DNA from 4 places in the Bacillus salitolerans genome. Region 4 is predicted to be linked to each of the others. Evidence: riboswitches for the same ligand, from Rfam matches in the RefSeq annotation. Region 4 holds a riboswitch; each other region holds the start of a gene.
What was found. Region 4 has a riboswitch for cyclic di-GMP ahead of ACFSCX_RS24410 (sensor domain-containing diguanylate cyclase). Riboswitches for the same ligand answer to the same signal wherever they lie in the genome.

Region 1: it holds a riboswitch for cyclic di-GMP, as region 4 does, so the genes downstream of both, ACFSCX_RS15205 (HD domain-containing phosphohydrolase) here and ACFSCX_RS24410 (sensor domain-containing diguanylate cyclase) in region 4, are expected to answer to the same signal.
Region 2: it holds a riboswitch for cyclic di-GMP, as region 4 does, so the genes downstream of both, ACFSCX_RS09230 (diguanylate cyclase) here and ACFSCX_RS24410 (sensor domain-containing diguanylate cyclase) in region 4, are expected to answer to the same signal.
Region 3: it holds a riboswitch for cyclic di-GMP, as region 4 does, so the genes downstream of both, ACFSCX_RS15225 (STAS domain-containing protein) here and ACFSCX_RS24410 (sensor domain-containing diguanylate cyclase) in region 4, are expected to answer to the same signal.

What each region holds. Positions count from the first base shown of each region.
Region 1 is NZ_JBHUEM010000024.1:105,695-113,898, reverse strand. Features, by position in the region: gene ACFSCX_RS15220 (flagellar assembly protein A) at 1-361, shown strand, start outside; gene ACFSCX_RS15215 (STAS domain-containing protein) at 375-686, shown strand; gene ACFSCX_RS15210 (DUF5317 domain-containing protein) at 722-1,312, shown strand; cyclic di-GMP riboswitch class I at 1,393-1,478, shown strand; gene ACFSCX_RS15205 (HD domain-containing phosphohydrolase) at 1,713-3,827, shown strand; gene ACFSCX_RS15200 (PP2C family protein-serine/threonine phosphatase) at 3,920-4,684, shown strand; gene ACFSCX_RS15195 (hypothetical protein) at 4,779-5,360, opposite strand; gene ACFSCX_RS15190 (hypothetical protein) at 5,338-5,559, opposite strand; gene ACFSCX_RS15185 (DUF4395 domain-containing protein) at 5,681-6,094, shown strand; gene ACFSCX_RS15180 (diacylglycerol kinase) at 6,387-7,295, shown strand; gene ACFSCX_RS15175 (hypothetical protein) at 7,434-7,715, opposite strand; gene ACFSCX_RS15170 (efflux RND transporter permease subunit) at 8,079-8,204, shown strand, end outside.
Region 2 is NZ_JBHUEM010000011.1:42,103-50,306, forward strand. Features, by position in the region: gene ACFSCX_RS09230 (diguanylate cyclase) at 1-2,836, opposite strand, end outside; cyclic di-GMP riboswitch class I at 3,030-3,112, opposite strand; one part of gene prfB (peptide chain release factor 2) at 3,226-4,254, opposite strand; one part of gene prfB (peptide chain release factor 2) at 4,256-4,327, opposite strand; gene secA (preprotein translocase subunit SecA) at 4,417-6,924, opposite strand; gene hpf (ribosome hibernation-promoting factor, HPF/YfiA family) at 7,095-7,640, opposite strand; gene cspD (cold-shock protein CspD) at 7,892-8,089, opposite strand.
Region 3 is NZ_JBHUEM010000024.1:114,116-122,319, forward strand. Features, by position in the region: gene ACFSCX_RS15220 (flagellar assembly protein A) at 1-1,477, opposite strand, end outside; gene ACFSCX_RS15225 (STAS domain-containing protein) at 1,518-1,829, opposite strand; cyclic di-GMP riboswitch class I at 1,945-2,029, opposite strand; gene ACFSCX_RS15230 (EAL domain-containing protein) at 2,088-5,450, opposite strand; gene ACFSCX_RS15235 (hypothetical protein) at 5,512-5,748, opposite strand; gene ACFSCX_RS15240 (response regulator transcription factor) at 6,172-8,204, opposite strand, start outside.
Region 4 is NZ_JBHUEM010000055.1:212,756-220,959, reverse strand. Features, by position in the region: gene ACFSCX_RS24420 (DJ-1/PfpI family protein) at 1-65, opposite strand, end outside; gene ACFSCX_RS24415 (CBO0543 family protein) at 419-865, shown strand; gene ACFSCX_RS24410 (sensor domain-containing diguanylate cyclase) at 1,488-2,459, opposite strand; cyclic di-GMP riboswitch class I at 2,835-2,920, opposite strand; gene ACFSCX_RS24405 (hypothetical protein) at 3,031-4,452, opposite strand; gene ACFSCX_RS24400 (sensor domain-containing protein) at 4,667-7,849, opposite strand; gene ACFSCX_RS24395 (MFS transporter) at 8,011-8,204, opposite strand, start outside.

The DNA of each region.
Region 1 (8,204 bases), on a different contig from region 4:
AGATTCCTTTATAACAGTACCTAATGTACTAAAGAGTAAGATTTATTGTAGTGGTAATGTGTTAATAGTAGGGAAAAGTTGTACACACTCTACTATCCATGCAGGTGGTAGTTTGAAAGTTAAAGGTGCTCTAAGAGGTGGAGAGGTTTATGGAAGACTAGGTGTTGATATCAATGAAGTTGGTGCTGAAAGTGGTGTTACAACCTTAATATCTGTTCCAAGTGATCAAACCATAAAAATAAATAAAGCAATGGAAGGTACTACAATCAAAATTGGAAAGTCTAAATACACCTTTCAAGATGTCACCTATGAGGTTGTTGCCTACCTGGACAACGAAGGGAATATAGCGTTTAAATCATAAAGGGGGAAATCGAATGTTAAAGTACTCATTGCTGGAACAAGAAGATGGAGTAAGGGTGGATCTAGAGGGAGATTTGGATATTGAAACTACTGAGATTATAGAGGAAGAATTAACCCCAAGTCTCCTTACGTATCGTTCAGTTGTATTCAATTTTGAAAGGGTACCATTCGTAGATTCCTCAGGTATTGGACTTTTGTTGAAAACCATCCAACTGCTGACAGACCAAAATATTAAGGTAACTATCACGAATGTAAATGAGGATGTGGCGATGGTTTTCGATATACTCCAAATATCAGATATTGTTGGAGAAGATGTGTTTGTTTAGGAATTAGTATCTTCTATAAGAAAAGGAGGAATTAGATGATTTATGAATATCTGTTCCTAGCCATACTATTTGCATACTTACGTGCAAAGTCATTTGACCATTTATGGGAGGTTAAGATTAAAGCTCCTTATCTCATATTAAGCTGCTTTGTCCTTCAACTCATAGCCATGTATCTTTATGATTACTCAGCATTTACAAAGTGGTTTTCTCTATTTATCGCAGCTTCATATCTCCTGCTTTCAATAGGGGCGTTGATCAATAAACATTTACCGGGTTTTATACTTTTCTCCGTTGGGATGTTTTTAAACTTCCTAGTCATTATCATAAACGGTGGAAGGATGCCGGTATCTAGCAAAGCATTAGAAGCGGCAAACCTTTCTCATTATATAGAAATTCTTGAATCAGGCTATCGAAAGCATCAATTAATCAATGAACATACAATGCTACCTTTTCTAGGTGATGTTATTCCACTTCACTTGCCTTATGCATTATTTGATAAGGTCATTAGCATAGGAGATGTCATTATTACTTTTGGGATGTGTATCTTCTTTTTTTATACCATCACTGGAATAAAAAGCTACGTTGATATCTTCCACAAAAACAAAAAAGGGCTAGAAATTGATTGAATCTGACAAAGTAGGATTCAACATTAAAATTGGTTTCAATCTTGGGGCGTAGGATTTTCAAAGAATATAGATGTTTTTCTTATCGAAAAGGGCAAACTCGCTCGAAAGACGAGGACGCAAAGCTAGGGCCTAAAGAGGAAAATCTCAATGGCAGCCGGTTACCGAAGAAGGAGGTTGATCCCATGAAAGGTAAAGTATTTCTAATCATGGTTCTTGCTGCAATGGCATTATCTGCAGTAGCAGGAGTACCTTGGCGTCCATAATCATAATCTTTTAGATTTAAGGATTCAATAGCAGTACCTACGCCCCAGTTTTTATTAAAAAATAGATGTTTCTTGATTAATTTATTTGTTAAACCACAAGTTATTTCCTCATATTTTAAAAAAGGATGTGAAAGAAAATGCCAACCAAATTAAATGTATATATTAATTCAATAATATTGGTTGGTTTTACATTATTAGTCATATCCCTCCTTACAACCGATTACTCCCGTATTGAAGTCATTCTTGCATTAGGTATCTTGGCAGGGGTATTAGAGTATTTTTTAATTGAACTTCCCAATGGTACCTTATTTACTAGTTCTCAAACCTTTACGTTTATTGCTTTATTGTTTTATGGAGTGGAAAATGCAGTTGTAGTGGAACTCGTTATTTTCCTCTTAACTACAGCCTTATTATGGAAAAAAAGAAACATTAAGAAAAATTTGTTTAATTTGAGTCTATATATTATCTGTATTATTGTAGCAGGTTTGTTCTTTGAATGGCTATATGATCGCGAGAGTATTTTTCATTGGAAAACAATGTTGCTACTATTCGCTGTTATAGGAATACATTCTTTGGTCAACTATATATTGATTGCTGTTGTTTTTTCAACACTTAATAATAAACCTTACTGGGGAACCTTGTTAAATATTTTATTAGATGCTATCTATATGTTTCTTACGACATCTAGTATTACATTGTTCCTTGTCTATATTTACAGCTTAAAGCAACCACTCCTATTTTTTATTGTTACTTTCTTTGTTGTATTTTGCTATTTTCTACTTAGATACGCATTTGGTTTATTTATTAACCTTCGAAAAATCTTCTTATCAACAATGGAGAAATTTTCAGAAGTGTCAGAAATGAAATTGTTAATCAACCGTGGTCACTCTACGCGGGTAGGGAAAATGGCTAGAAGAATAGCTGAGGAATTAAAATTACCCATGGAGGAAATTGACTCAATTCATTATGCAGCCCTTTTTCATGACATGGGTAAGCTCCAATTAGGTGAAAAACTGTTTATAAAAAGAGGCCCTTTAACGATTGAAGAGGAAAGGGAATATAGGAACCATATTGAATTGGGTTCGAAGATGGTGAAAGAAATATCAGGGTTAGACAAAGCAGCAGAATATGTTTTCTATCATCATGAGCAGTGGGATGGAAATGGTTTTCCATATAATTTAGCCGAAGAAAGCATTCCTTTAGGCTCTAGAATCATTTCTGTTGCCAATGAGCTCGATCATCTTTTACTTGATCCAAAGATAAAAAATCCCAAAAAAGAGTTTAGTAAGCTTGCTGGGAATAAGCTTGATCCGAAGTTAGTTGAAGTAAGTTTAAATATATTTATGGAACTGTGTTTAGGTGAGTCGGTGGAAGAAGTTGTACATGAGAAGGAATCAGTTGAGAAAAAAGTAGATTCTAAACTTAGTCACAAACTTAAAGACTCTGAATTATTAAGTAAATTAAGTGTGACTCACCTTACATTCAAACATCAGGTTTTTATTGATGGAAAAGGTCAGGAAGTTAGTCTTGATATTGAACAAAAGTTAACTGTTCTCATTGAGAAGGTACAAGTGGAACAAAGAATCATCAGGGAAATAGTAGAAAATGAAGCTGGAAGACTTTATGACGTTTATTGTACTCAAGTGCCAGATGGATATCAGTTCTTACTTACTGATATAACCCCCATTTTTGAATTTGAAAAACAAAAAAATGAACAAGTCCAAACTTTGTATAGAGATGTTATCTTTTCTGTTACGAAAGGAAAAATGGAACTTATTGATATGAAGGAACTGAATAATATCGTTCAAAAACAATCAATTGGTTCATTGCCAATTGAAAAGAAAGGAGATGTCCCGTTAAGTAGACAATTAGTTCAGGAAATTTTAACCCAGTTAAATGTTCCTAGTAAGGTGGCATTTCAAATTTTACTTTGTACATCAGAAGTTGTGACAAATGTGATCAAGCATGCAACTTCAGGCTCAATACACCTATTCTATGAGAATGGGACACTTAAGATTGTTGTTCAAGACAAAGGAAGTGGAATTGATTTATCAGAGTTACCTAAATCCACTCTTTTAGCTGGTTATTCAACAAAAGTATCATTAGGTCAAGGGTTTAATCTCCTCATGAAGATGATGGATAAGGTGAAACTTTATACAAGTCCAAAAGGGACTACGGTTGTGATGGAGATGAATTTGGTAGAAATGGTAGGTACTGGGCATTTTTCAGAAAAAAAAATAGTTAGTGAGTAGAAGAAGGATTTCTTTCTCGGAAAAACATGGTATATTTTTAGTAGGTAAAAAACACTACGGGAAATTTACACGTGGGATAAAGGTGGGGTAGTATGAGTGTTCCCATTCTAAACGAATTGGATAAGACTTTAAAAAGAGAAATTAAACTAGCCAAAAATATCCAAACGAAACTACTTAATAGTACTCCACCCATCTCTTCAGGTGTAGAGGTTTCTGGAATATCGATACCCGCAAGGCTAATCGGTGGAGATTACTATGATGTATGCAAGTTGCCGGATGGCAAACTTAGGATGGTCATCGGGGATGTAATGGGTAAAGGGATCCCGGCTGCCATGCAAATGATCTTAATAAGAGGGGCATTTCGAAGTTTAGCACAGAAAGCAAATGATCCATCGGAAATGTTAACGTTAATCAACCAAGCTCTTTATGAGGATCTTCGGTCACTTACTTCGTTTGTTACATTGTTTTGTGCCGATTGGGATCCAGCTTCCAGCACCATCAGATATGCGAATGCAGGTCATGCATATCCTTTGCTAATGACAAGCTCTTCAACTAGTACGTTCCTAGAAAGTAAAGGAATTATGATCGGTGGTCTGCCCCATTATGAGTATGAGCAACACGAATTAATAATAGAAAAAGGTAGTTGTTTATTTTTCTATACAGACGGTATTATTGAAGCTCAAAATTCGGAGGGGGAACTTTATAATAAGAAAAGATTAATAAATCTACTTTCCAGAATACACACCCTTCCTGTTGAGGATATTAAAAATGGTGTTATTGAAGAACTACACTGCTTTACAGAACATCTTCAACAAAAAGATGATATTACGATGTTAGTTTTTAAATACAAGTATTAAAAGCAGACAGGACTAATCCTTGTTCTGCTTTTTTGTTTATTGCTAAAGCGTTGATTAAAGTTTATGTAAGTAAGAACCTATTATATGCAATGACCTAATCTACATCCTTTAATCTTCTCTTATCATAAGTACATTCATCCTCCGTACCAAAACCATGACCGTCTTCGATAATCGAGGAAACAGTCACATGAGTAGTGAGTGCAATTTTCCAATCTCCATTCTCACGGACCATTGCAATAAGAAAATAATTTGTCCCATCAATAAAGGACTGAGTTTGTTTATGTACTGTGTAGTTCACACCGACATAGTAGATTTTCTTATCCTTTGTAAAAAAATCCATATACTCACTTGGAACATAACTCAAGCCGTACTCATACGGTAGCTCTTTCCACATAACTAACTTCGCTTCCTTCAGATTATAAAGTCCTTTTTTCTCTCTAATATTATTTTCGTTTTCAAAAAATCCTTTTAATTCAACCCGTTGCTGCTCTATCCACCAATAGGGGGCTTCATCCCAGCGGTTGTGACTTACATCCTCGTAAAACTGGTGAATAACAGCTACTGGAGATAGGGTATCCTTTCCATATGCTATTTGGTAGGTCATGGCAAAAAAAAGTGCAATAAAAACCACCATCTTTGTATAAATAACCTCACTACCTTTCCTTTGTAGATCCAATTTGATCGATTTCCTTGAATGGAATCATATCAACTCTCTTATCATCGTCGTTATATAGCTGTATAAACTGTTCATCCATATTAAAAGAAAGGAGCCTTCCATATATTAGAGAGCGCCCAATCCTCTGCTTCATCGTCTCCACATAAATTAGTTCATTCGTGTTTATCCATGCTGAGAATTTTTTCTCCCATTGTTTCATAAGTTCCCTCTCTTGTTTGTTTTCGTTTTGATTAGTATAGACGAATATGAAAACAATATTTCATATGATTGAAAACCAACTAAATCACTTGGTATAATGAGCATAATAAGGAGGGATAGAATTGAATATACCGAAGCCTTTAGTCCAAATAAATCAATCATTCATTTTGATAACTGTTTTAATAAGCTTATTTTTCGGAAAACTATTATTACTTCTCCCTTTTGTAGCTGGAGTTATCACAGTAGTCACGAAACAAAATCCAGTTATGTTAATGGGCAAGGTGTTTCTAAAGAAACCATTTAATCAGTATAGACAAGAAGACCGTGAGCAGCAGCTATTTAATCAATGGATTGCAACAATCTGCCTGGGAATATCATTACTTGCGTTTACAATTAAATATACAGTGATTGGTTATATTTTCAGTGGAATGGTTATCATAGCTTCCGCGTTAGCATTAAGTGGTTATTGTATCGGATGTACCATTCGGTATCGATACTTAATGTGGAAACATCATCACGAGTTCAAATCAAAGTAAAACGTTCTTAATGGACGTTTTTTGTTTGCGAAAAGTAGAACAGGGAATAATGGTGAAAGTGGTTAAAAGTTGAAATGTATAAATTTTCCGTTATAATGAATAAGGCAAAACACTGGGAGATTAGACATAAATACATGAAGATCGGTCTATAACATTATGGAAAAGAATATACCTTAACTACTTGCAGTAGGCTTGTAAGACCGAAAGATTACTTTGACTCCCAAGCTAGCACCGTGAAAGACGAAAGTAAGATTTTATTTTAAGTTGATATAAAAGAAACAGGATGATGATAATGAAAAGAGCACGGATTATTTATAACCCAACGTCAGGAAGAGAATTATTCAAAAAACATTTACCTGAGGTTTTACAGAAAATGGAGATTGCTGGTTATGAGACATCATGTCATGCAACGACAGGTGCTGGTGACGCGACGAATGCTGCTCGCGATGCAGTAGAACGACAATTTGATGTTGTAATTGCCGCAGGTGGTGATGGAACGATTAATGAAGTGGTCAATGGTTTAGCAGAGCTAGAAAATCGTCCAAAGCTTGGGATCATCCCTGTAGGAACCACAAACGACTTCGCAAGGGCTCTTGGTGTACCGCGTACCATTGAGGAAGCGACCAACATTATATGCGAAGGTGCCACCCTTCCTATCGATTTAGGTAAGGTAAACGGACAATTCTTCATTAACATTGCAGGTGGTGGAAGGTTAACGGAGCTTACTTATGAAGTACCCAGCAAACTAAAAACGGTACTTGGACAATTAGCGTACTATTTAAAAGGAATGGAAATCTTACCTTCGATTAAACCGACCCATGTTGAAATTGAATATGATGGGAAGTTTTTTGAGGGAGAGATTATGCTATTTCTTGTATGTAACACAAATTCGGTCGGTGGTTTTGAAAAACTAGCACCTACTGCTTGTTTTAACGATGGAATGTTCGACCTTATCATCGTCAAGAAAACAAACTTAGCTGATATCGTGAGAATTGCATCACTAGCCCTTAAAGGTGATCACATGAACGACCCAGCTATCATCTATTCAAAAGCGAACCGTGTTAAAGTAAAGACAACTGAAAAAATGCAATTAAACCTAGACGGTGAATACGGCGGACTACTACCAGGTGAATTCATGAACTACTATCAACATTTAGATGTATTTGTATCCAACAGTAAAATCAATCAACTCTACTCATAAACAGACCATCCTTGGTCTGTTTTTTTTTTAGTGACAGTCACTTCCCGGTTTTTCTTGTTTCACAAAATATGTTTCACGGTTGTAGTTTTCCTGATAGATACTAAAAAGACATCCATAAAAGGGATGTCTTTTTAGTGGTTAATATTGGCCTTGCGGATAATATGGAGCTGGATACGTTTGTTGTGGATATGGTGCCGGATATGGATAAGGCGCTGGGTACGGATATGGAGCGGGATAAGCCCCAGGAGAAGCAGCTGCACCTAGTACTAAGCCAGTGGCAGTTCCTGCTGCAAATCCAGGATTATACCCCCATCCGTGATGCGGTCCCCAAGTTCCACCATGTCCCCATGTTGCATGTCCTGTCCCATGCCCCCAGCTTGCGTGTCCTCCGCCACCGTGTGGCCGATAATATGAAACCATTATTTTCACCTATCTTTCTTTAAACTTTCCTTATCATATGCAACTAGATTAAAAACGGTCTAACTTTTAACTAGTCCATACCACAAAAGTAATATGACGGTCATGTTTGAATTAGTTGAAGAAGCTTAAAAAGGAAGGCTTTGTTTTGTGTACGCTTCCTCTGAACAAAAAGCGAGTGGGAATATAAAAATTGTTTGACCAAAGAGGTAAAACACAAGGTATCGGTTTTTTTAGAAGGATGAGTCATTCGGAATTTATGACTAAGGATGTGACCGAATTCACTTATAATATGACTCTTAAATCAGCTATATTGTTTATGGAAAGCGAAGGGATAGTAAAAAAAGATGAGTAAGGAGAATCATGATGAATTTAATAAAATTTATAGTTAATCGAAAAATACTAGTTGGTTTATTATCGGTACTTGTCATCTTAGTGGGAAGCTATGCCGTATTCAAGTTAGATAAAGAATTAATGCCAGCAGTTTCTTTT
Region 2 (8,204 bases), on a different contig from region 4:
TTAAAAAACCTGTATCATTTGGCTGATTGATTTTATTTCCTAACACTCGAACCTTTTCAGCAAACTCAAATGAGTTCGGTATATCCCCTAAGAGCTTGTAACAAACGAATAAATTCTCTTTGGCAACTTTTTCATTCTGTTTATCACCAAGTAATTTAGCCATTTCTACTGCTTTAAAATAAAAATCCTTCGCTCGCAATAAATCCTCATCCATGAGTCCAATTGCGATAATATTATAGATTCCACTTAACAGGAATTTCTGATCATGCTGTTCAGCAAGCGACTGAGCTTCTAAGATAAACCGTTCCCGTTCAGTCCATGGCTTTTTCTGGTGATAGAGCATATTATGTGTATTATATAAAAGGCGGATATAATTTTTAACACCCAGTTCCTTGCGTAAAGATTCACTTGCTGTATTTTGTAACTGTGTTAATTCTTCTACCAATGTAAAATCTCGCTTTGTAATAATACTCCAGGTTGAAAGAATAATTTTCAGCTCAATTCGATACTTTACCGGGATACCAGCATCTAAACTTAGCTGTTCAATTTTCCCCTCTACCTCCTCAAATACTACGTAGTTTTTCGTATTCGAACAAGAAAATCCTAGTCGTATAAGGGCTTTAATCGAATCGAATTGCTCATGTAACTGTTTATAAATCTCAATGGCTTTCATCAATTGGCCTGATCTCTCGAAGCTATACCCCATTAAAAGAAGCATTGCCTTGGGTGGCATGCCATCCAGATACTGTTCATATATATGAACAGATTTTTCAATCATTTCTACAGCCTTTATATAGAGACTAGCTCGAAAGCTTCTTCTTGCCTCGATTAAATAAAAGAGCGCTGCTTTTCTCCAATTTCCATTTTGACTATAATGATACGCAACCATCGAGTAGTGTCTTCCATCTATTAACTGCATGGCAAGCTCGTGATGAATGGAGTCTTTTTTCGTTTCATCAATCGTACTTTCTACAAACTCCCTAATCGTTAGTGATGGAAATTCATAATTCGTCATTAATCTCAACAACAAGCCTTGTTTTTGAATAGATTCTATCGCTTGTAACACCTTTTCACTAGACTCAACACCCGCCACCTTGGCAATCATCGATAAAAAGCTGTGATGATTCACGATAGGTATTTGAACAAGAGATAAAACCTGATAGATTCGTTTCTCCTCTTCTAATAACAACTGTATTTTATGATTGATCATCAGTTCATCAGATGGTGGTAAGGATAAAGCACGGATGTTCTTATCCACTAAATGCCAGCTGTAATGCTGAATATACAGCTGCTTTGTATCAGCTAAATAATGAACAAGCTCTATTGTCTTTGTCAAATTCTTATTGGAATAGTGGTACAGCCGTTCTATTAATTTTTCTTGTAAGAAGCTTGCCTTTCCAAAAATAGATAATAAAAAATGAGCATACTCACGTAACGGTAAAGGTTGAAGGTCTATCCCTTCTTCATAAAGCTCACCTAGTTCATGAGCCTCACCAATCCCAATTACACCTAACACAATTTCTTCTAACGATAATAATCGTTTTAATATCGAGAGTGAAAAAGGATCCATCCTTTCAGCTGAGTAAATACCAAACACGATTCTCGTTTCAGATATTGTTAGAAAGTCAATAAAGAAATCAACAAGAAACTGTTCTGTCTGGAGTAAAGAGAAGGCTGGTGAATCCTGTGACTCTAACTGATGCTTATAAACAGTTTTCAGTTTAGGAAATACTTCTGCTAAACCAGGTAAATGATTTAATATAGGATGAAGAATCGGCCGTGCAATCGATATTTTAATTATTTTTGTCACAAGCTGCTCAATGACTGAATATGGAGTGTCATCTGCTCTTGAAACATAATAATCAATTTGCCCTGAAAAGTCTTCGGTAATTTCAAAAAATAGGCGCTTGCGCCCGCTTCCCGTTGGGCCACTGATCAGAATACTTTGTGACCTTCCTTCAATAATCGAACGGTTTAGTTTTGAAAGAATCTGTAACTCTTCTTTTCTTCCAATAAATTCAGGCGAGTATAAATAGTGGGAGCCATACAAGCATGTATCTGAGTTTCTTTCTTGATGATCCTTCCCTTGAATTCTTTGAAGTTCATTTATTATTTGTCCTACCCATTGCAGCCTACTAACTGGACGTTTATGAATCATCTGTAGAACTAATTTCTTTAAATGAAAAGGTAGATCCATTTGTTCAATCGTTACATTATTCTGCTTTGTCACCATGTTATTTGGATTTGTGCCAGTTAGTATTTCATAAAACAAAATCCCCAGATTATAAATATCTGTACGCATATCAAATTTATTTAAATGGTACAGCTCTGGAGCGAAATAAGGATAATGAGGTCTTTGCATTCCGTGAAGTAGTTCATATGGTGATTGTGTATAAAGCGGCATAAATCTAACTTCATTTCCTTCAGTTATCCATACGTAACTAGGTACAATCGCTCCTTGTATTACACTTTCATGATGCAAAACCTCTAATTGAATGGCTATTTTCTCAAGGATTCTAATCGTATCCTTAAACGTCTTCCCTTTCATATATTCGTGCAAAGTGACCAAATTTTGGTGATTCTCATACTCCACTATCACTTCGCCCTGTTGACAATAAACCTTTCGAATTGGCAGAAAAGACGAATGGCTCTGAGCAAGAGATTTTAACCTGAGTTTAATATGTTCTTCGCCAATAAAGGTAGTCATCGTACTCGGTATCACATGAAGCAAAAGTGGGGTATGCTGCCTATCAAAAGCTGTGTATGTTTTACCTAAACCATCGTCGTGTTCTACTTCCTTAAGTAGTTTGTATTCACTTGAATCTACTATTCTCACCACTTCACATCACAGTCCTATCATAAGATTTATAGATTACAATCCAAATCAATTATCACAAAACTATGCTAGTCCCTTGTTTCTTGGCAGCATGAGACTACTTAATTTTTTATGTACAGAATTTATTGAAGTTTATCATTTGATTTTTTGAAGAAGAAAAAAAACACCCTAAAAAAGGGTATTTGCTGAACTAGATTGCAACTGGCTGGCTTATCTAATGATTTAGCCCCTTTAGTTTTGCGTCCCATCCTTTAGAATGGTTTGCCTCTATATCGAGTTTTCGGACATTTCTAACGTTTTTTTCATTATATACTATCTCCGTAAAAAGCACTAGGATAAAACGACTAAATATTAACAATTTTAGTGTTTTATCCTAGTTATGGGACTGTCTATTTTAATTTTGATCGTAAGAATGCATCGATAAATGGATCTAAATCTCCATCCATCACACTCTGGGTATTTCCAACTTCATAATTGGTGCGATGATCCTTAACTAGCGAGTATGGGTGGAAAACGTATGAACGAATTTGACTTCCCCAACCAATGTCCTTTTGTTCGCCACGGATTTCATCCAACTCAGCTTGTTGTTCTTCAATCTTCTTCTGATAAAGCTTTGCTTGCAGCATTTTCATCGCGCGTTCGCGGTTTTTAATTTGTGAGCGCTCCGTTTGACACGTCACCACTGTGTTTGTTGGAAGATGCGTAATACGAACGGCAGAATCGGTCGTATTAATGTGCTGTCCACCAGCTCCACTTGCACGGTACGTATCAACCTTTAAATCTTCCGTGCGGATTTCAATATCAATTTCATCATTAAATTCTGGCAATACATCACAAGATACAAAGGATGTATGACGGCGTCCAGATGAATCAAATGGAGAGATACGAACTAAACGGTGTACACCTTTTTCTGCCTTTAAATATCCATAAGCATTGTGACCTTTTATAAGTAACGAAACACTTTTTACCCCAGCTTCATCTCCAGGTAAATAGTCAAGCGTCTCTACTTTAAACCCTTTGCGTTCTGCCCAGCGCGTGTACATTCGTAGGAGCATTGATCCCCAGTCTTGTGATTCTGTACCACCAGCCCCTGGATGTAATTCAAGAATCGCATTGTTTTTATCATATGGTTCGCTCAACAATAGCTGAAGCTCAAATTCATTGAATTCCTTTGTTAAAGATTTAACCTCTTGAATCAGCTCTTTAAGAAGATCATCATCATTTTCTTCCTTCAACAGCTCGTATGTCATATCTAAATTTTCATATGCATCATTTAAATCATTAAATTGATTCACAAGATCTTTTAACCCATTTGCCTCGTTGATGACGGTTTGAGCGGCTTGTTGGTTATCCCAAAAGTTTGGTTCAACCATTCGTTCGTCAAGCTCACGAATACGTGCCACTTTCTCTTCTAAGTCAAAGAGACCCCCTAAAGTCAGCTAAACGCTTTTCCATTTTTTCAAGTTCATGTCTGATTTCTACTAATTCCATTGTGTTCACCTCATAGAACCTTTTCTATATATTTCGTGAAGAAAGCCTATGCCATACGACATAAGCTTACTTTCCATCCTTATAATATGTTAGCTTCCGCAGCATTGCTTATACTTTTTACCACTTCCGCAAATACACGGATCATTTCTCCCGACTGTAACACTTTTCACAACCGGCTTACGTTTTGGCTTTTGACCATCAGCATTTGGAATGACGGCTTGCCCTTTAGCCACTTCTTGTCGCTCAAGGTTATTGCGAATTTGTGCCTTCATAATATACCTGGAGGTCTCTTCCTCAATCGATTCAACCATACTTTCAAACATCGCAAATCCTTCCATCTGGTATTCACGAAGTGGATCAATTTGTCCATAAGCACGTAAATGAATTCCTTGGCGAAGCTGTTCCATCGCATCAATATGATCCATCCATTTACTATCAACAGCTCGGAGTACAATAACTTTCTCAAATTCACGCATTTGCTCAGGCAAGAGCTGCTTTTCCTTTTCATCATAACGAGCCCTTACTTTATCGTAAATAAACTCCGTGATTCCTTCAGGCTCTTTTCCAGACAATTCCTTTTCGGAAAGATCGCCCTCATTAAGAAGATTTGCCTCCACATAGTCAACGATCGCCTTTACATTCCACTCTTCTGGCTCTTCGTTAGTTGAGCAGTGTGCAGCCACATTTCGCTCAATCGTACCTTTAATCATGGACTCAATTACTTCACGCAAGTTTTCAGAAGATAATACATCATAACGCTGCGCATAAATGACTTCACGCTGCTGACGCAGGACATCATCGTATTGAAGTAATTGCTTACGTGCATCGAAGTTATTTCCTTCAACTCGCTTTTGAGCAGATTCAACGGCACGAGATACAATTTTACTTTCAATCGGTTGTGAGTCATCCATACCAAGACGATCCATCATTGCTTTCATGTTATCAGAACCGAATCTGCGCATTAACTCATCTTCCATCGACAGATAGAATTGAGTTACCCCTGGGTCACCTTGACGACCAGAACGTCCACGAAGCTGGTTATCAATTCGACGACTCTCATGACGCTCTGTTCCAAGAACAGCAAGTCCGCCAACTTCCTTGACGCCTTCACCTAATTTAATATCGGTACCACGACCTGCCATATTCGTTGCAATCGTTACGGCACCTAGTTGGCCAGCATTGGCGATAATTTCAGCTTCACGTTCATGATTCTTCGCATTTAAGACATTATGTTTTATGCCTTTTTTCGTTAAATATTTGGAAATGAGCTCAGATGTCTCAACCGCAACCGTACCAACTAGGATCGGTTGTCCTTTTGCATGCATTTCTGCAATTTGTTCACAAACAGCACGGAACTTTCCATCAATCGTTTTGAAAATTAAATCCGGCTTGTCATCACGTGCAATCGGTTTATTGGTAGGAATCGCCACAACATACATATTGTAGATGTTACGGAATTCCTCTTCCTCTGTTTTCGCTGTACCCGTCATACCGGATAGCTTCTCATACATACGGAAGTAGTTCTGGAACGTAATCGTTGCAAGGGTCATACTTTCGTTTTGAATCTCAAGCCCTTCCTTCGCCTCGATTGCTTGGTGAAGACCATCACTGTATCGACGCCCCTTCATAAGACGACCTGTAAAGGAGTCAACGATGACAACCTCACCATCTTGAACCACATAATCTGTATCGCGAAGCATACTAACATTCGCCTTCAATGCTTGGTTAATATGGTGAATCACATTTACGTTTGCAATATCAAAGAGGTTTTCTAAGCCAAAAGCCTTCTCAGCCTTTGAAATACCTTCCTCTGTTAGTTGTACAGCCTTTGTTTTGACATCGTACGTATAATCCTCTTCTTCCTTGATTGTACGTACAAACGCATTGGCTTGAATATATAGACCCGTTGATTTTCGAGCAGAACCTGAAATGATTAGTGGTGTACGGGCTTCATCGACTAAGATCGAGTCGACCTCGTCAATTACTGCATAATGAAGTGGTCGTTGTACCATATGCTCCTTGTAAAGAACCATATTATCACGCAAGTAATCAAAGCCTAGCTCATTGTTCGTACTATATGTAATATCCTTTGAATATGCCTCAATTTTTTCTTCTCGAGACATTCCATTTAAGTTAAGACCAACAGATAGTCCTAAAAATTCATAAAGCAGTCCCATTTCAGTTGCATCACGTGTTGCTAAATATTCGTTAACTGTGACAACGTGAACACCTTTTCCGGTTAAAGCATTTAAATAAACAGGCATCGTTGACGTTAAGGTTTTTCCTTCCCCTGTCTTCATCTCAGCAATATTTCCTTCATGAAGGGTCATCGCCCCCATGATTTGAACCGGGAATGGACGCATCTTTAATACACGAGTCGCACCTTCACGTACGACAGCAAATGCTTCAACTAGAATATCATCTACCGTTTCACCTTTCTCAAGACGTGCTTTAAATTCAGCTGTCTTTAAACGAAGCTCTTCATCCGACAGTTTTTCATAGTTAGGTCCTAGTGCTTCCACTTGATCAGCAATCTTTTGATATTTATTTATTTGGCGCTGATTTGAATCAAACACCTTTTTTAACATTCCAAGCATCTATAAAACGCTCCTCTTTATCTCATTCTGTTTTGCTTGCTTAAGCAAAAAATAGAAGAATCCACTCTTAATATTACCATTAACTGAAAAAGGATGCCAACATTTAGGGGACTTCCTCTTTTGACAAAAAAACACGCAGCCGATTTATGGCGGCTGCGTAGTTTTTGCGATTAGCTCGGTTCAATAATACCGTATTTTCCATCTTTACGTTTATAGACGACATTAGTCGCATTTGTAACAGCATTCGTATAAACGAAAAAGTTATGCCCTAACATGTTCATTTGAAGAATGGCTTCATCGTTATCCATTGGCTTTAAATTAAAGCGTTTTGTACGAACCACTTCTTCTTCCCCATCTTCATCTATATTAGACCTCGGCTCTTCCCCATTCGTAAACATGAACTTTGGAGAACCTTGATCTCTAAATTTACGGTTTACTCTTGTTTTGTGTTTGCGGATTTGTCTCTCTAGCTTATCAACCACTAAATCAATCGCCGCATATAAATCATCATGTCTTTCTTCAGCTCGTAATGTGATTGAAGACATCGGAATCGTAACCTCTATCTTCTGTTTGTTGTTATACACCTTCAAGTTGACATGAACATTAGAATCAAGTCCTTCAGTGAAGTACTTATCTAACTTCCCAACCTTTTGCTCGACATAATCACGAATAGCTGGAGTTACCTCAACGTTTTCACCACGAATGTTAAACTTCATACATGAACTCCTCCTTTAATACAAGCTATGCTATATATTTCTACATTACCCCTGTCCAAACCTCCTTAAACCTATAAAAAGTTTGAATTTTTGTGAATTAATTTTATGTGAGGAAGTGATGGTTCATGACAATAAATATGGAAAAAATAAAAACTCGCCAGTGGCGAGTTTTTGTGTTGCTTTAATTTTCGTGCTTATATAAGTAAGCGATGAAAAAACAGTCGCTTTTCATCGGTTATTTATGCTATAAATTAAAGCTTTGTTACGTTCGCAGCTTGTGGTCCGCGGTTACCTTCAACGATTTCAAACTCTACAGATTGACCTTCTTCAAGTGTTTTGAAACCATCTGTTTGAATTGCTGAGAAATGTACGAATACATCGTCTCCATCTTCGCGCTCAATAAATCCGAAACCTTTTTCTGCGTTAAACCATTTTACTTTACCTTGCATAACTCACATTCCCTTCAAAATCATATACTTTTGTGGTAAATATACCCACATTTTGAATATACCGAATGGAAAATTGGAAGTCAAATCATTGTCGTAGCAAATTTTTGAGCGGTTT
Region 3 (8,204 bases), on a different contig from region 4:
CTAGTAATATTCGAATTAACGGCTTTAACCCACCATTAGATAAATCACTAGATTTAAAAGCTGGAGACAGCATCAGTTCATTGACCACTTTCAGTAATTTTTCTGTTTGTTGATAGAGACTCCCTAGCAAATGTCCTAACTCAACCTGTAACATATTGTTTTTCCCTGCTGAAATCTCTGAACCAACGATATTTCCATACGTAATGATGGAACCAGAAGTTGTCAAAATTGCTTTATTAACAAGCTTGTGAACATTAATTTCACCTTCAGCTTCCACAACCATATTATTTACTTCTCCAACTATTTCTACATCACCTATAAACCGAATATTTCCAGATTCCAAATCTACATTTCCTTGGTGAACGAGCTTTGGTTTAACAGCTACTGTAATCAGTTTTCCTCTTTGCTCCACTTGTGGTCGCCCTGACGCAGTTGCCACAATTTTATTTTCTTCAATGATAATTCCATTTCCAGGTCTCACAATCACTGGGTATACCTTCGGGGCTGGTATTAATTCGTTTTGAACTGTATATCCCGATTCTCCTGGAATAGGGCGATGAATAATGCCAATCACTGCGCCTCTATCCACAGCTGGAAAGGTTTGAACTTCTTTATAATCAATTCGTCCATCCTCTTTTTCAAGAAATTCATTATTACCTTGAAGGTTGACCAAATACTCGATCCATCCATCATTTCCATCTGTTGGACTTTTACCTGTTGCAATTTCGAACGTGGACGGTTCTTCCACACTCGTTGCTTTTATAATTTCTTCTATATCGTAACCCTCGTTAATACCTAGCGATTTCAACTCATTGATAACATCATGTTGAGTTAAGCTGTTTATGATTTCTTTCTTTTCGTCCACTTTAACGTCAATATGGTAATCCGGTACGACATCTTGTAAACTCCGGGTGATTGTGTAACCAGGTTCAACTGTTAATAAAACTATTAACCCTTGCTTATCTATCTTAATGGACCATTTTGTTTCTCTTTCCTCCAGAGAATCCACTTCAATTTCATAATGGTGTGCCTCAGAAACAATCGTTGTCTCTTCTGTTATGGATTGCCCATTCTTCATTAAACGTAGACCTTCTTGGATTGTCACTAAAGGAAACCTTGTGGGTGAATCTCTACAATATAGCCTTCCATCCTTCACCCACACTTTACCTTCGAGTGTATGGATGCTATCATCTACCTTTTCCTGAGGTTGAAGGACCTTTGTAAGGTCCTCCTCTCTCGGTTTATCTCCATCATTCAATATCTGTTGTGAGGAGTCATGAGAATTGTTCGAACGGTTTTCTTGGCCCTTTTGAATCGTAAGTTTAACAACCGCTTTTTTTGTCCCTAAACCTAAAAATCCTTTTTCATTCGACTGAATAATCTCAATATCCACTTCATCTTTATTGACTCCTAGCGTATTTAAACCAATTATGATAGCGTCTTGAACGTCTTTTCCTTTCGCAACGATGGTTTGCATAATGACCCTCCCATCCAGTTAATTTGTGCAACGTTATACTTTAGATTTTTTGCAAGGCTTTTATAATTTGGTAAACACCAATTTCTTCAAAAACCTCATCCGTAAACTCATTCATACCTTGTAAAATGAGAGTAAAGTGTTTTTCAATAGAGATATGGGCAGCATTTATAATTGAACCGATCCCCGTAGAATCGATAAATTCTAGGTTTTTAAAATCAATGATTACAGTTTCTGGGCTTACGATTTCCTTTAAATGCTCATCAAGCATATAGCTTGTTGAAATATCTAGTATTCCTTTCAAATGAATCACTAATTCGGATTCCTTCCTGTCTATATTAATGGATAGTCCCATAGTATTCACCTCAATTCTCCTTGATTTTCTACGTATGATAAAAAGCCCCCCAAAAGGTTGGGGGGCTTCAATAGATAGTACAAAAGCACTATAAACTGAATACAATTCCATCCTTTTCGGTAACCCGGCGATCTTAGCACTTTGGCCTTAGACCCGTGGCTTTGCGTCCTTATCTTTCAATAAGTTTGCCATTTTCGTAGGTATAAGTTCTTATTTACTACTATTATCGGGTGTTTTATTATCATTTTTAGTGGTAAATCAAACCTTTTCAATTAATTTTTCTAATTTTTCTGAATTATTTCCAGTTGTTGGCATATTTCTGGTACCTTTCCCCTTATTTTCCTCTTTTATCCTCGGGATATTTACTTCAACAACTGTCCCTTCATACTCTTTACTACTAAAGGTTATAGTTCCTTTGTGCTGTCCAATAATTTGAAAGCATTTCATCAGTCCTATTCCTATTCCCTTTTCACGATAGCTATAATAAGGTTCTCCTAACCGCGCTAACCGCTCTTCGTCCATTCCTATTCCATTGTCAGTAATTGAAATATTGATATGAGAATCATTACTTGTTAATTTAATCCAAATTTCCCCATAAGTTTCAACGGCTTCTATACTATTCTCAATTATATTAGTAAACACTTTTTTTAGTTGATTAAAATCTCCATGCATTGAAGCAACCAAATTCGACTCTATCGAATAGCGGATACTTTTCTCGATTAATTTATCTGTAAAACGGTCAAGAACCTCCTGAAGTAACTCGGTAATATCTACACGTTGAATTAGCAGTGACTGTAAATTGGCTAATGCTAGGTATTCATTAATAATTTCTTCAATTTGTTCAAGTTCACCTTTAATAATTGGGAAGTAAGTATGATCATAGGATTCTTCTAACAATTGAACAAATCCCTTGATAGACGTAACAGGATTTCTAATTTCATGTGCGACTCCTGCAGCCAACTCACTAACAATCGATAGCTTTTCACTTTGTAATAGCATTTCTTCGGTTTTTTTCTTATCTGTAATATCACGTCCAATGACTAACATTTGCACTACCTTTTTATCCTCATCAAATACTGGCGAGATTACGAGTTCAAATATCCCAAGCTCCTTATTTTGTTTTTCCAATTGAAACTCTGATTGACATGGAGCCTTATTCATATAACTTTCATTGAATAGTTTTAAGAAATGATTTTGATTCTCTGGGCCTACTAACTCAGTAAACAGCTGTCCTTCCAAATGAAACTGGCTTCCCATAATCCATTCAAAAGATGGAGAAGCATAATCTATCCTTCCACTTACACTGCAAATAAAGAAGAGATCAGGCATATTCTCCGCGATTAAGCGGTAGCGTTTTTCACTTTCCTTTAAATGTCTCTCCATCTTTTTTCGATCGGTAATATCCACACAGGAACCGATAACCTCGTCCACAATCCCACCACGTTTTACAGGGCTTAAAACTACCAAGTAGGTAATTGCATTTATCTCCTGTTCATAAGATACCCTATCCTCTCCATGCCAGGCTCTTTCATAATAAGTAGTTATCTCCTCTGCCATTTTCAATGGATGAATCTCAAATAAATCTTTTCCTATTACTTGTTGGGGAATAAAACCTAATCGATATACTAACTCACCATCACATAATGTATGAATAAAATGGCCATTTATCTTTTTGACCTTGAATGTCATCCCTTGTTGACGACGGATTGTCTCCTGTAGCTCCCTTTTTGCTGAACGAACAAGCTCTTCAGACCATTCTGCTCCGCTTGTTGTCTGAGGAAGTCCTAATTTACTTACTGCTCCACCTATCTCTTTTAACATCCCTTCAAGCTCTTCAGATGGTACAGGTTTTCCAAAAAGGTATCCTTGTCCCCCCTCACAAAAGTGTTGTTGAAGAAATATTAATTGTTCCTTTGATTCGATTCCTTCGGCGATTACACTTAAATTTAAACTATGCGCCATTGAAATGATTGTTTTGACAATTGTTTCATCATTGGGATTCTGATTGAGATTCCGAACAAAGGATTGATCAATTTTTAACGTGTTGATAGGGAACTCTTTTAAGTAGTTTAGTGAGCTGAAACCAGTCCCAAAATCATCAATACTTATTTTCACACCTAATGCTTTTAATTCACCTAAAGTTACAATAGATCGTTCAATATCTGCCGTCATACTTTCTGTTATTTCAAGCTCTAAAAATTCCGGTTTTAATTTTGTTTCGACTAATGTATTTGAAATGATATTTACAATATTTGATTGAGCAAATTGCCTTGGAGAAAGATTTACAGAAACAATCATTTCCGTGTGCCCTTTATCATGCCAATGTTTGTTTTGTAAACACGCCGTTTTGAGAGCCCATTCCCCCATCTGTATAATTAATCCGGTTTCCTCCGCAATAGGTATAAATAAATTAGGTGGGACCATTCCAAGCTCAGGACTATTCCATCTCATTAAGGCTTCTGTCCCAATCATTCTTCCCGTTTTAAGATTCATCTTTGGCTGATAATATAATTCCAATTCATTACGTTCTAGTGCTTTATGCAAATACATTTCTAAAAGTAATGGATTTAATTGAGCATTCCCTTCATCCAAATAATAGAACCTATACGTGTTTTTCCCAGCCTTCTTTGCTTGATACATGGCAAAATCCGCGTTTTTCACTATCGTTTCAATGGTCTGTCCATCCTCAGGATACATACTTATCCCTATACTTGGTGTGGTGAAGATTTCATAATTTGAAATATGAAACGGTTGTGCAAGTACGTCAATAATACACTGAGCAATGTGTGCAGCCTTATCTCGATCAGCATTTTCTAAGAGGACAATAAATTCATCTCCTCCCTGTCGAAACACCATTCCAGCATCATTTACTATAAGTTTAGTACGATGTGCTACTTCCTTTAGCAACTGATCTCCCATCGAATGACCTAACGTATCATTTATGACTTTAAATCGATCAAGATCAAAGAATAAGACAGCAAATGACTCACTCTTCGTTACTTCCTTCTCTTTTACATACTTATTCAATTTATTACGATTTGGTAAACCAGTAAGCTGGTCGTGGTAAGCCATAAATTTAATGACTTTTTTCCTTTCTTCTTGCTCGGTAACATCTTTGGAGATTCCGTATACTCCAACCAACTCATTTTTCAATAGAATCGGAAGAAGCTTCGTCTCGCTATTAATAATAGTCCCATTCTTTTGTATAGCTTGAATACATACATCTTGAATCACTCCATTTCTACTTGTTAATTCAAAGACTTTAACAAACTCAGTCAAGTGATCAGGGTGTATAATCTCTCTAACATTTAAGCCCATTAATTGTGAATGACTAAAGCCAAACTGGATTTCACAAGCATGATTTATTTCTTTAAAGTTCCCCTCTAAATCTAATGAAAAAACTGCATCAGGATGATTGTTAAATAATGATCGATAACTTTGTTCACTGACTAGTAATTGTTCTTCTAGTTGTTTCTTATCCGTATTTTCTTTTACTAGTTTGATAGATTCCATTCTTTTTATGACCGAATAACTTAGGGATATGGCAAGGATGATGATGAATAGTATGAGGACCCCAAAAAGTACCATTTGCTCTTGATTAACATTTAACACTTGAAACATTATCAGTTTCACTTCCTTCCCTATATATATCACCTTCCTACTTACCTACCCCTCTAAGTTGTTATTCCATTAGGTCAAAAATCCTCAGTTCCGATTGTGTTGGTTCAATATATTGAAAATAAATAACTCCGTTAATGACTACCATTTTCACTTTTTTTTGTTTTATCAAAAATTCGATTATTTCGTTGTTATTTTCTTTTTTTGAATTTTTTACTAAACTACTATTTCCTATTACGTTATTTAAGACCAACAATAAGATATATTCTGTTATTTCTAATAGCTGCTCATAATCTTTCATTGAACGTATCCTTTCTCGTAATGCTAATCAATCTATCAATTAGATTACTAATTTGTTATTGTTGTTCTCAAGCTACACTCTAATTTTCTACTAGATTTGTTTATCCGTATATCACCATCAACTCTCATTTTTGTTTTTTATTTCCAGTATCGATAGAATAGGAACTACTTCCTATATACTAAAAAAAGGTACAACTGCCCCGTTAAGACACGACAAGCAAATGTTCTGTCATAAAAAATGGTGGTTTTCTTGTTTGTTCATAACAGCTTATTTTGACCTCGTCTAGGATGAAAGCAAAGATCGTCACAATCTCTTCCTCGCTCGTCTCTGGAGCCAGATTCAACGTAATAAGGTAGTATAAAAAACTACACATTCTTCATTCATAAATAAAAAACCCCGCTTTCGCGGGATTTGATATAGTTATTAGGTTTGAGGCACATACCCCATTTGATATACTTTCGCAATCGCTTGTGCACGATCAGCCACACCAAGCTTTTGTAATATTTTCGTCATATGGTTCTTAACGGTATGTTCGCTTATATACAATGTATGGGCAATTTCATGGTTACTATGCCCTTTCAAAACTAAATTTAGCACCTCTTTTTCTCTTGTGGATAGATTTAGGGACTGCTTTAATGCTTCATTATCCATTTCAATAGTTGTTTTTTCCATTAAATCAATTTGATTCATTGATAATTCTAATTCAATCCTTGGCTGTTGTTGCAGGTACAGTATAAATTTACTTTTTAGATTTTCTTCAATTGAGACCAGCTTTTTTAATGAATCTATTTGTTCATTTCCTTCAACAAAATGAGTGACCAGTGTTAAGATTTCACTTTCTACTCTCATACTTTCTTTGTTTTCACTCTTGAAATCCTCAACCACTTCTAATAGCTTGTTGTTTTTCATAAATTGTTTAAGTAAGCTAGAATCATAAACGGTCGCTAAGCATGCTTGTTTTAGTAACTCAATGTGATCCAACTGTAAGAATTGTGCAAAACTCTCAACTAAATCACTTATTTTGGACAATTTTTCATATTTCTGTGGATCAAGATTTTTTACTATATTGTTCAACATCAAAGCTATGCTTTCTTCATCAATTATATTGTTCCTAGTACTGTTTAAGTGAAGGGAAATACCTCCTGCAACGGAAAGACTTGATAAGAAGGATTGAAATTTCTCTGCATCATCCTTCGAATTCAGCCCTACACATAATACTCCATATAAATGATCTTGAAAGAGTAGTGGAAATTCCAGAACGTCCCGACCCCAACTAGTCCTCCCTATCGTTACTTGCTTTGTTTTTGCCTTTGTAACCGGGTGGGAAAAGTTTTTAACGGCAACTTCATATCCATATTTATTTATCTCGGTCTCCGATAAACCTCTAGAGACAATATCTACTTTTGACTGATTAGCATTTCCCTTATAAACAATACAAGAAAAAGGTCCACGCATGACATTGATACTAATATCTACTAAGATATAGAGAACTCTTTTAATGTCTTCCACTGAGGTGATTGCCTTAAATACTTCATTAAAGGTAGACAATTCTAGCAGATGGTTCTGTAGGCTAGCCCGTACTTGTTGTACGGTTAGCTTATTGCTAATAAGCGCAGCCTTCATAATACCTTGGGTATTTGACAGATCCTCATCGAGTTCAGTTTTTGTACTTCCCCCAAAGAATACACCCTTAACAGTGTCTCCTATATAAACGGGTGCACCGAATAAACTAATAACGTTAATATCTTGCCTTTTAAAAATTGAAGCTCTAGGGTCTAATTGTGTATTTTTCCAAAACTGAAATTGCTTTGAGGCAATAATATGGCCTAAAAAACCCTCTCCCATAAGAAAAGTCTGACCCTTCAAACAATCTATTTTGTTAGTTGTATAGGTAACCTCATATTGCTTATGTTTATTTTCTATCGCTAGTCCATAAAACTCAATCTGGCTCTTCTCTCTATTGAGCTTATCAAAAAAGGAAAAGGGGGTTGCATTTCCTATTCTGATAGCACCTAAACTTTCTTTTGTAAAATCTAACTGTTGTTCAGTTTTGCTTTTATCCTGTTGAAGTGTAAGATAGTCTTCTACTAAAAATGTGAATTTATTGATTACATCTATGCATTTCTTCTTTTCTTCATCGTTGTGTTCTCCCATAGCTTCTATCATTTCGGCAATATACTTCCTATTCAGGCGTTTCTGCTCAATCGAACGAATAACTAAATCTTGAGAGGTTCTTTCAAGTAAAAAACCAGCTATGATAAAATATGATAATTGATCCCTTATCCAAATAGGAGAAATAATAACCTTTAATCCCAGTTCCGTGTCCATCATAACAGGCTGTTTGATCGCGTTCAGAGGATTTATAAAGGATAGAATAACTTCTTTAGTCACGAATTCCTTGTAAATAAGCGTTACGAGTGGGGTTTCATTGGATAAAGTGGTTATTTCATGTCCTT
Region 4 (8,204 bases):
ACCTCAAAAGGTGCTAGGGCGACTAACTCTCCAAAACCATCAAATAATACAATTTGTATGTTCAACTTGGTATCCCTCCTTACTCTTCCATAATGATAGTTATTTTTTTCTGAATCAATTTCTACTCACAGTTCTAAAATTATAATAACTTACTAGAAGCGATCATAAAAGTTGAATAAATTTATCATATTCTATAAGTAATTCTTATATTGACTCACTAATTTTTATAAAAGCCATTGCTGTTTATCTTATGCTAATTACACTCTTTAGCAGCAACATTACCGATACATTTACTTACCACTCATAAAAAAATTCTCTGCATGGATTTTACCTCGAACTGCAAAAATCTAAGAATGAGATAAAACCATTGGGGAAAATTAAGTAGGAAATGCTCACAGCTTATTGAAAGGATTATCAGATGAAATTCTTAATTTTCTCATGCATTTTGTTTATTATGGTTGCTTATTGGATTCCTAAAAATCTTTCTAAACCTGAAATTTACGCGATTTCAAACTTTTCAATTTTATTAGGATTTGTAACAGATATTACGTTTGACCTTAAATATAATTGGTATGGCTATTTTACTTCAGGCGTCCAATTTGCGGGGTTTCTACCTATTCTAATACTCTTTCCAACATCAGGTGTTATCTTTATGAACTTCTATCCAAGTAATCAATCACTAAAAAATAAATTACTCTATATTTTTTTCTGGACTATTTTCTGTTTGATTTTTGAATTTCTTTCTATACTGTCAGGGTATTTTTATCACAATGAGTGGAGATATTGGTACTCGGCTATTACATATCCATTTCTATTTCTTCTGCATTTATTGCATCTTACATTTTTCAGAACGTTGAACAAATAAAGTGAAACTTCAATCAGTGGGGGTGTTCCTCATCCCCAACTGATTGTTAGCCCCGGCCCACACTGTGGGTCACACTGACATTGCCACAGAAGGTGGCGACTTTAGTCTTGTTCCTATACAGGGTTATTACTGGCGCTTATCCGCCAGTTGGAACCGGATAAAAATCATGGAATTCAGTGCCTTGAGAGGAGGCTCTTTACTGCTAATGAGCCCAACTCATAATCGAGAGGAATTGTTCGTTTCTTTGGTAATTGATGTGTTCAGATTCAATGGCCATTACTGGCATACCAGAATCAAGGCAATACTACATTAAGGCATTAAGATCATCATTTAGTTCCATTTCATCTACTACAACTTTCTCTAAAAGCCACGATAGAAAGTTTGTGTAAACCAGCTTTTGGAAGAACAAAAGGCTTAGTGCGCCCCGTTTAGCCTAAGGCAAAGCAAATGTTCTGTCATGAAAAAATAAGGTGGTTTTCCCTTTTAGTCATAACAGGTTATTTGACCTCGAGTGGCTGGGAGCTGGATTCCAAGTTACTAGCCCATTCTCTTGCTGAAACCTTTCTTAATAATTGAAAAAAGCCTAAATCAAATATGATTTAGGCCCAGATTATCGTACTTTCTATTCTAGGATAGGTGGAGTATCCACCATTTCCTTCCGTTTCTTTTTCTCTGCATACATGTTCGAATCCGCTTCTACAAACAAGGAGCTCATGTTTCCTAATGAATGTTCTGCATGAGCATAGCCTATCGATGCTTTAATGTTGATTGTTGTGCTTTTCTCATTAAACACTGTTAGTTCCTGATGGATTTTTTTTATGAATGCTTGCACGTAGCTTTCTGGCTGATCCTCTATTAAAATAGCAAACTCATCTCCGCCAATTCTAGAAACAAAGACATGCTCATCGGAAAATTGATCTAATATTCTCGCTGTCTCTTTTATCAGGATATCCCCAGTCTTATGGCCATATTGATCATTAAATACCTTTAATTCATCTAAATCACATAGGATGATACTAGACGGAACATCCCGCTGTTTGTTTAGTCTTTCCATTTGCTGGTCAAAATAACTTCTATTGTAAATACCTGTCAAAGTATCATGTGATATTCTAAACTCCAGATCTTTTTGAAGTTTAATTTTGTCGTCAATATTTCGGATAATACCTTGGATAGCCACAAACTCACCATTTTTATAAATTGGTGTAGCGTACTCTTCGAAATATATATATTCCCCTTCTTTATTTCTCCATCTTTGGATAATGGGCTTGCTGTAGTCGGCATGGCCATATATTTTATTAGATACAATTTCATAATCATCTGGATGAACAAGATCAAAGGGAATATTAGGATTCATCAAGCTTTCCCCGACTATCCCCTCCCCTAACACCTTATCTATAGAGGGACTTATATATTTAAATTTCCGTTCGGGCTTTACTTGATAATAATAGATAATATCTCTAGAACTCTCTACTAAATTATAAATTCTCTTCTCATTTTCCTTTCGTTCCTTGACCCTCATCCTTACGATTTGTTTATACGTTTTTATGCTGAGGATCCCAACAAACAAACCTACTAAAAAACTAATGAATTCCATCGTCATCCTCCATTATCTTTTCTGATGACTGCATGAACAAAGAGCGAGAACATAGAACAAAAGGCTCAGGGCGCCCCGTATAGCCTCAGGCAGAGCAAATGTTCTGTCATGAAAAAAAAGGGTGGTTTTCCCTTGTATTCATGACAGGTTATTTGACCAAGGAAAAAGTGATACTTCTTTTTCCCTCGAGTAAGATGAAACGGCAAAGATCGTCGCCAATTCATCTTGGCTGGGTGCTGGAGCTAGATTAGCCGAAACATTGTTGTATAAACTAAACACCAGAAACTTATTTTACTTTAATACAGGAATGCTAGAATAAAAAATAGACTAACCGATTACCGATTAGTCTATTCAAATAGACGAATAGTTCATTCTATCGGTAACTGGCTGGCATAATCAAACCGATGTTAGCCCCTTTAGCTTTGCGTCTCCACCTTTCGATGGGTTTGCCTTTTATCAAAATATTCAGTACTTCAATGCTAGTATATAGGTCTACAATCCTAAAGTCAATGTAAACGCTAGTATAATCACCGGAATATAGGTAGGGAATATGGACTATATACGTTTATTGTTACCAAATTAACAACGAAAGAATAGTTGATACAACCAACCCCGCCATTACAGGCCAGAAATTTTTCCGAACAAGATCCATAACTGGTACTCCGCATAATCCAGCTACTGCCACAAGTGATGACCAAGCGATTAAAGTTCCTCCACCTGTCCAGATTGATCCCATTTGACCGATTGCAGCAAGGGTAGATGGATCGATGGAATTGGAGGCAAGCGCTCCAGAAAGTGCACCAGTTAGAGGTAAACCAGAAAATCCTGAGCCATCGAGACCCGTAATAATTCCAATGATCAAAATTCCAAATGCTGAAAGAACCATGTTTTCTGGTATGACCGTTTGACCTGCTTGAACTAAATCGAATAGGAAGGCAGGTGGTGTAGCTTCACCGAGTGATAGGATGCTTCCAGAAAAATCACCACTTCCTAAGAAGAAAAACCCAGCAATCGGAATTACCGGTCCCATCGCTTTAAAAGCAAACACAAAGCCTGATGTAATGTGCTCACTAATCCGATCTAACGCTTGAACTTTACCGTACGTTACAGTAGCTAGGCTAAGGAGTAGCACGGCCACTCCACCGATGAAGGCCGCACCATCTCCCCCTTCGAATCCTCCCATTCTTCCTCCGCTCACCTTTGTTGAAATCATATAGATCATGACCCCAAGCATTGAAAGCGGTACCAATACAGCAAACACCTTGCTCCACACGGTTTGTTTCGCTTCGTCTTGCTTGGATTCATCCGATGATCCTTGAAGCGTCTTCAGCTCCGTTTCGATTACGGGATCCGTCGATTTCCTCATTTGTTTCCTTACACCTAAATAACCTAACAGGATAGCTGTTCCACCAGATATAAGAGATAGGATTAACGCTTTGTCAGCTACTAATGCTGTATCAATCCCAGCTGCTTTTGCACTCAAGCTTGGCGCAATTTGCATGACGTAATCCGATGAAAGAGCCATCCCTTGACCGGCAAGAGCAACAGCCATTGCCGCTCCCATTAGCGGTAACCCAGCTCTAACTGCTGCTGGTACTAACAGCGCACATATGAGTGGAACAGCAGGTGTCGGCCAGAAAAATAATGAAATCACAAATGTGACGGCTATCAAGACAATATAAGCAATATGCCCATTAGTCATGACCTTTTGGATAGGGGCAATCATTTGATGGTCAGCACCTAAATCCTTTAATGAATGAAGAAGGGCCACCATAAACGTAATAATTAAAAAGATACTAAACAATTCTTTTGCCGCAGTTAAATTGGCATTAAACACAGAGGTGAACCCGCTGATGACACTTCCTTGGTACACCCATGCGACAAGAAACGTTCCGACTAAAGTAGGCAAGACGACACCTTTCCGAAAAATCATTGTTAAAATGACGCCTAGCGTAACCAACCCGTACAACCAATGAGCTGCTGTTAACTCCATACATTTCCTCCTTTCCTGAGAGTAACTCTCAAGGTTGGAATTATCATATGAACAACAGCCTATATTGGTTCCAGGTACCACCCGGGTTTTGTCGAATTCGACAGGTGACAGTCACTTGTCAGGTTTTGTCGAATTCGACAGGTGACAGTCACTTGTCAGGTTTTGTCGATACTTTCTTAATAATCTAAAAAAACACCACTTCAACTAAGTGGTGTTAACAATACTTCGGAAAGACATTCTTCTCCAACTCATCTGATGGTAATGGCTTACTAAAATAATACCCTTGTACTTCTTTACAATCCATCTCTTTCAGCCTAAAAAGCTGCTCACACGTTTCGACTCCTTCTGCGACAACATTAAGGCCGAGTGCTTTCGCAAGATTTATGATGGCCGATACAATTTTCAAATTTCCAATGTCATCCAAAAGATTAAATAAAAATGAACGATCTATCTTAATGGTATCCACTTGAAACTTCTTAATGAACATTAAAGAAGAGTAGCCAGTTCCAAAATCGTCAATCGCAATTTGTAAGCCTATTTCCTTCAATTTACTAATATTTTCCTGAAGCCCCACATCTTGATCAATTACAGCTGATTCGGTTATTTCTATTTCCACTTGATTTGGATTTACATTATACTTATCGATAATGTGTTTTACTCTTTCATGCAAATCGATTTGCAAAAATTGGAGGGGTGAAAAATTCACCGACACGGACAAGGAAGTGTACCCTTGTTGATGCCATTTTACAAGCTGCTTACAAGCGCTGTCTAACACCCACTCACCTAATTGGACAATCCACCCTGATTCTTCTGCTACTGGAATAAACTCGATTGGTGAAATTGGACCAAGCTTTGGGTGATTCCAACGGACCAATGCCTCAACCCCTACCATTTTTTCACTATCTGTACTAATACGCGGTTGATAATGTACCGTGAGTTCATTGTTTATGAGAGCATTTCGTAAATCATTTTGAATAAAAAAGGTTCGTTCATTACTCTTTTGAATATCCTCATCAAATATTCGGTACGTATTTTTCCCCGAATGTTTAGCTCGATACATGGCCATATCTGCATGTTTTAACAGTGTATCTGAATCCTTCGCTCCATTTGGGAAATACGAAATACCAATACTTGTCGTAATATAAAATTGATACTGATCTACTTTGAACGGCTGGTTAAACATTTGAATAATATTACCTGCCATAACCTCAACATCATCTATATTTACTAAATTTCGTAAGACAATGGCAAACTCATCACCACCTAGTCTGGCTGCTTTTCCTTTATCACCTACTAGGTCTCTTAACATCCCCGATATTTTTTGTAATAGTTTATCTCCTACTTCATGTCCCAGGCTATCATTTACGTATTTAAAATTGTCTAAATCAAGGTACAAGAGAGAAAAACACGAATCAGTTTTCATAGATGCTTGTATTTCTTCAATAAGTAATTGGTTTAAACCTCGTTTATTCAGGAGCATAGTTAAATCATCATGATACGCTAATTGCCTCACCTGTTCGAAGTATTCTTTTTGTTTCGTGATGTCTCTTATATTGACCACAATCCCACTTACATTTGGATCATGTAGAAGATTTGTTGATACTTGCTCACAGTGTAGCCATTTTCCACTTTTATGCTGTATCATAAGCTCTGCTCGAATTGGTCTTCCTGGATGTTTTAATGCTTTCTTTAGGATTTCCTCAGCTCGTCCTCTTTCGTCAGGATGATTGTAGGTAAAACCATTTTTCCCTAATAATTCTTCTGGTTCATGACCAAATATTTGTTTACTGGAAGGGCTTTGATATTGAATAACTCCTTTTTCGTCTACAATACTAATCACATCACTAGCGTGCTGAACCATTGAACGAAACTTCTCCTCACTCCTCTTTAGCTCAAGTTCCGTCTTTCGTTTTTTCGTTATATCCTGGATGGTACCAATCATAAAAATGGCCTGTCCATCCTCATAAATCACCTCCGCTTGTTGGCGAACGAATTTCTCTTTTCCATCAGCTAGAATAATTCGGTGTTCAACCAAAAAAGGTAATTTCTGATTCAAAGCAGCTTCGCTTTCTCGATGTACGTATTCTCTTTCTTCAGGAGGAATAAAGTTTAATAATGCATCGTAGCTTGGTGTAAATTCTTCTGATGTCACCCCAAAAATTCGATATGTTTCATCCGACCAACATAATTTCTTCTCAAGTAAGTTAAACTCCCAGCTTCCTAATTTAGCAATTCGTTGTGCTTCTGCTAGTAGTTGTTCACTCTTTCGAAGCTGCTCTTCTTTTTCTTTACGTGCCGTGATATCTACTCCAACAGTTAGCACAGCCGTTTGTCCTTTATAGTGAATTTCTCTAGCTCGTGCTTCAATATAAAAATCCTTTCCTTCATTTCTAATGATTCTATATTCTCGAAAGGAATTATCAGTATCATCCATGAAGGATTTCATCCTTGTTTCATATAGTTCTTGACTGTCAGTATGGATGAAATCTGTAATAAAATGATCGTTTAACTCATCTTGACTATTTAAACCAACTATCTTTACCGCTGCTGGGTTTGCATATAAAATTTTTTGATCTCTATGAATAATAATAATACTAGGTGACAATTCTACGACGCTTCGAAATCGTTTTTCATTTACTGATAAAATCCTCTCCATATTTTTTAGCTCTGTTATATCTATGGAGCTCCCCAGTACCTCTGTTACCTCATTTTCTCTAAATATCGGTGTTAACCTTGTAATATATGAAATCCCGTTAAACGTTCCTTCATAAAATAGATCCTCTTCTCCGCTCCATGCCCGTTCATATATATTTTTGATTTGTAAGGTTTCTTCTGAATAACCAAATACTTCTTCTACTGTTTTATGAAGTACATCGCCAGAGCTACTTCCCATTTTCGATAGTAATTGTCCATCAGCTAATGTATAAATGAATTCATCCTTTATTTTCTTGAATTTAAAAATGAACCCTAGGTGCTTATGAACGATATCCTTCAATTCTTTCTGTGAATTGAGAAGCTGTTTCTCTAATCTTTTCATTTCTGTAATATCTTTTGCTATACCGAATACCCCCGTTACCTTACGATCGATAACAATGGGAATATTCATAATGCTTAAGTCAATCACCCTTCCACTCTTATCGTGAATCGAGCATTCATAACTCTCCGTTTCACCGAGTAAGACACGATCAAAGCTAGACTTCACTTTTTCTCTCTCGTTTGATGCTATTAGTGGAAGGTAGGATCTCCCAATTAATTCTTCGGCAGAATAACCTGATAGTTTTTCACATGCTGGATTAACATCCAAAAAGTTTCCAGACACATCAAACGTAAAAATGGCATCTGGGTGATTTTCATAGAGCGATTTGTAGTGCTGAACTGACTCTAATTTTCTACTCAAGTTTATCACCTCCTACCTTAAACAATTTCTTACTACTAGTTATTAGTATTATAACTACCCGTAACCGATATTATGTTAAACCTAACTCACTAATTGGTAATTATTGAAAAAAAAGGGACCGTTTTACTGTTCCATTCGAACGTAAAACGGTCCTTTATGGCTTAATCAACCTCTCTAAGAGGCTTTGCCCTAATGATCGTAAAGACGATAAACAAGCATAAGCATGAGCTACTTACGAGCATGATTTTTTCAATCGAAATACCAAGTGCTAATAAACTAGAGGTGAGAAGGTGTGAAATGGGTGTAAGGCCCATGGCTGCAAATGCGAGTAAACTCATCACTCTTCCTAGATACT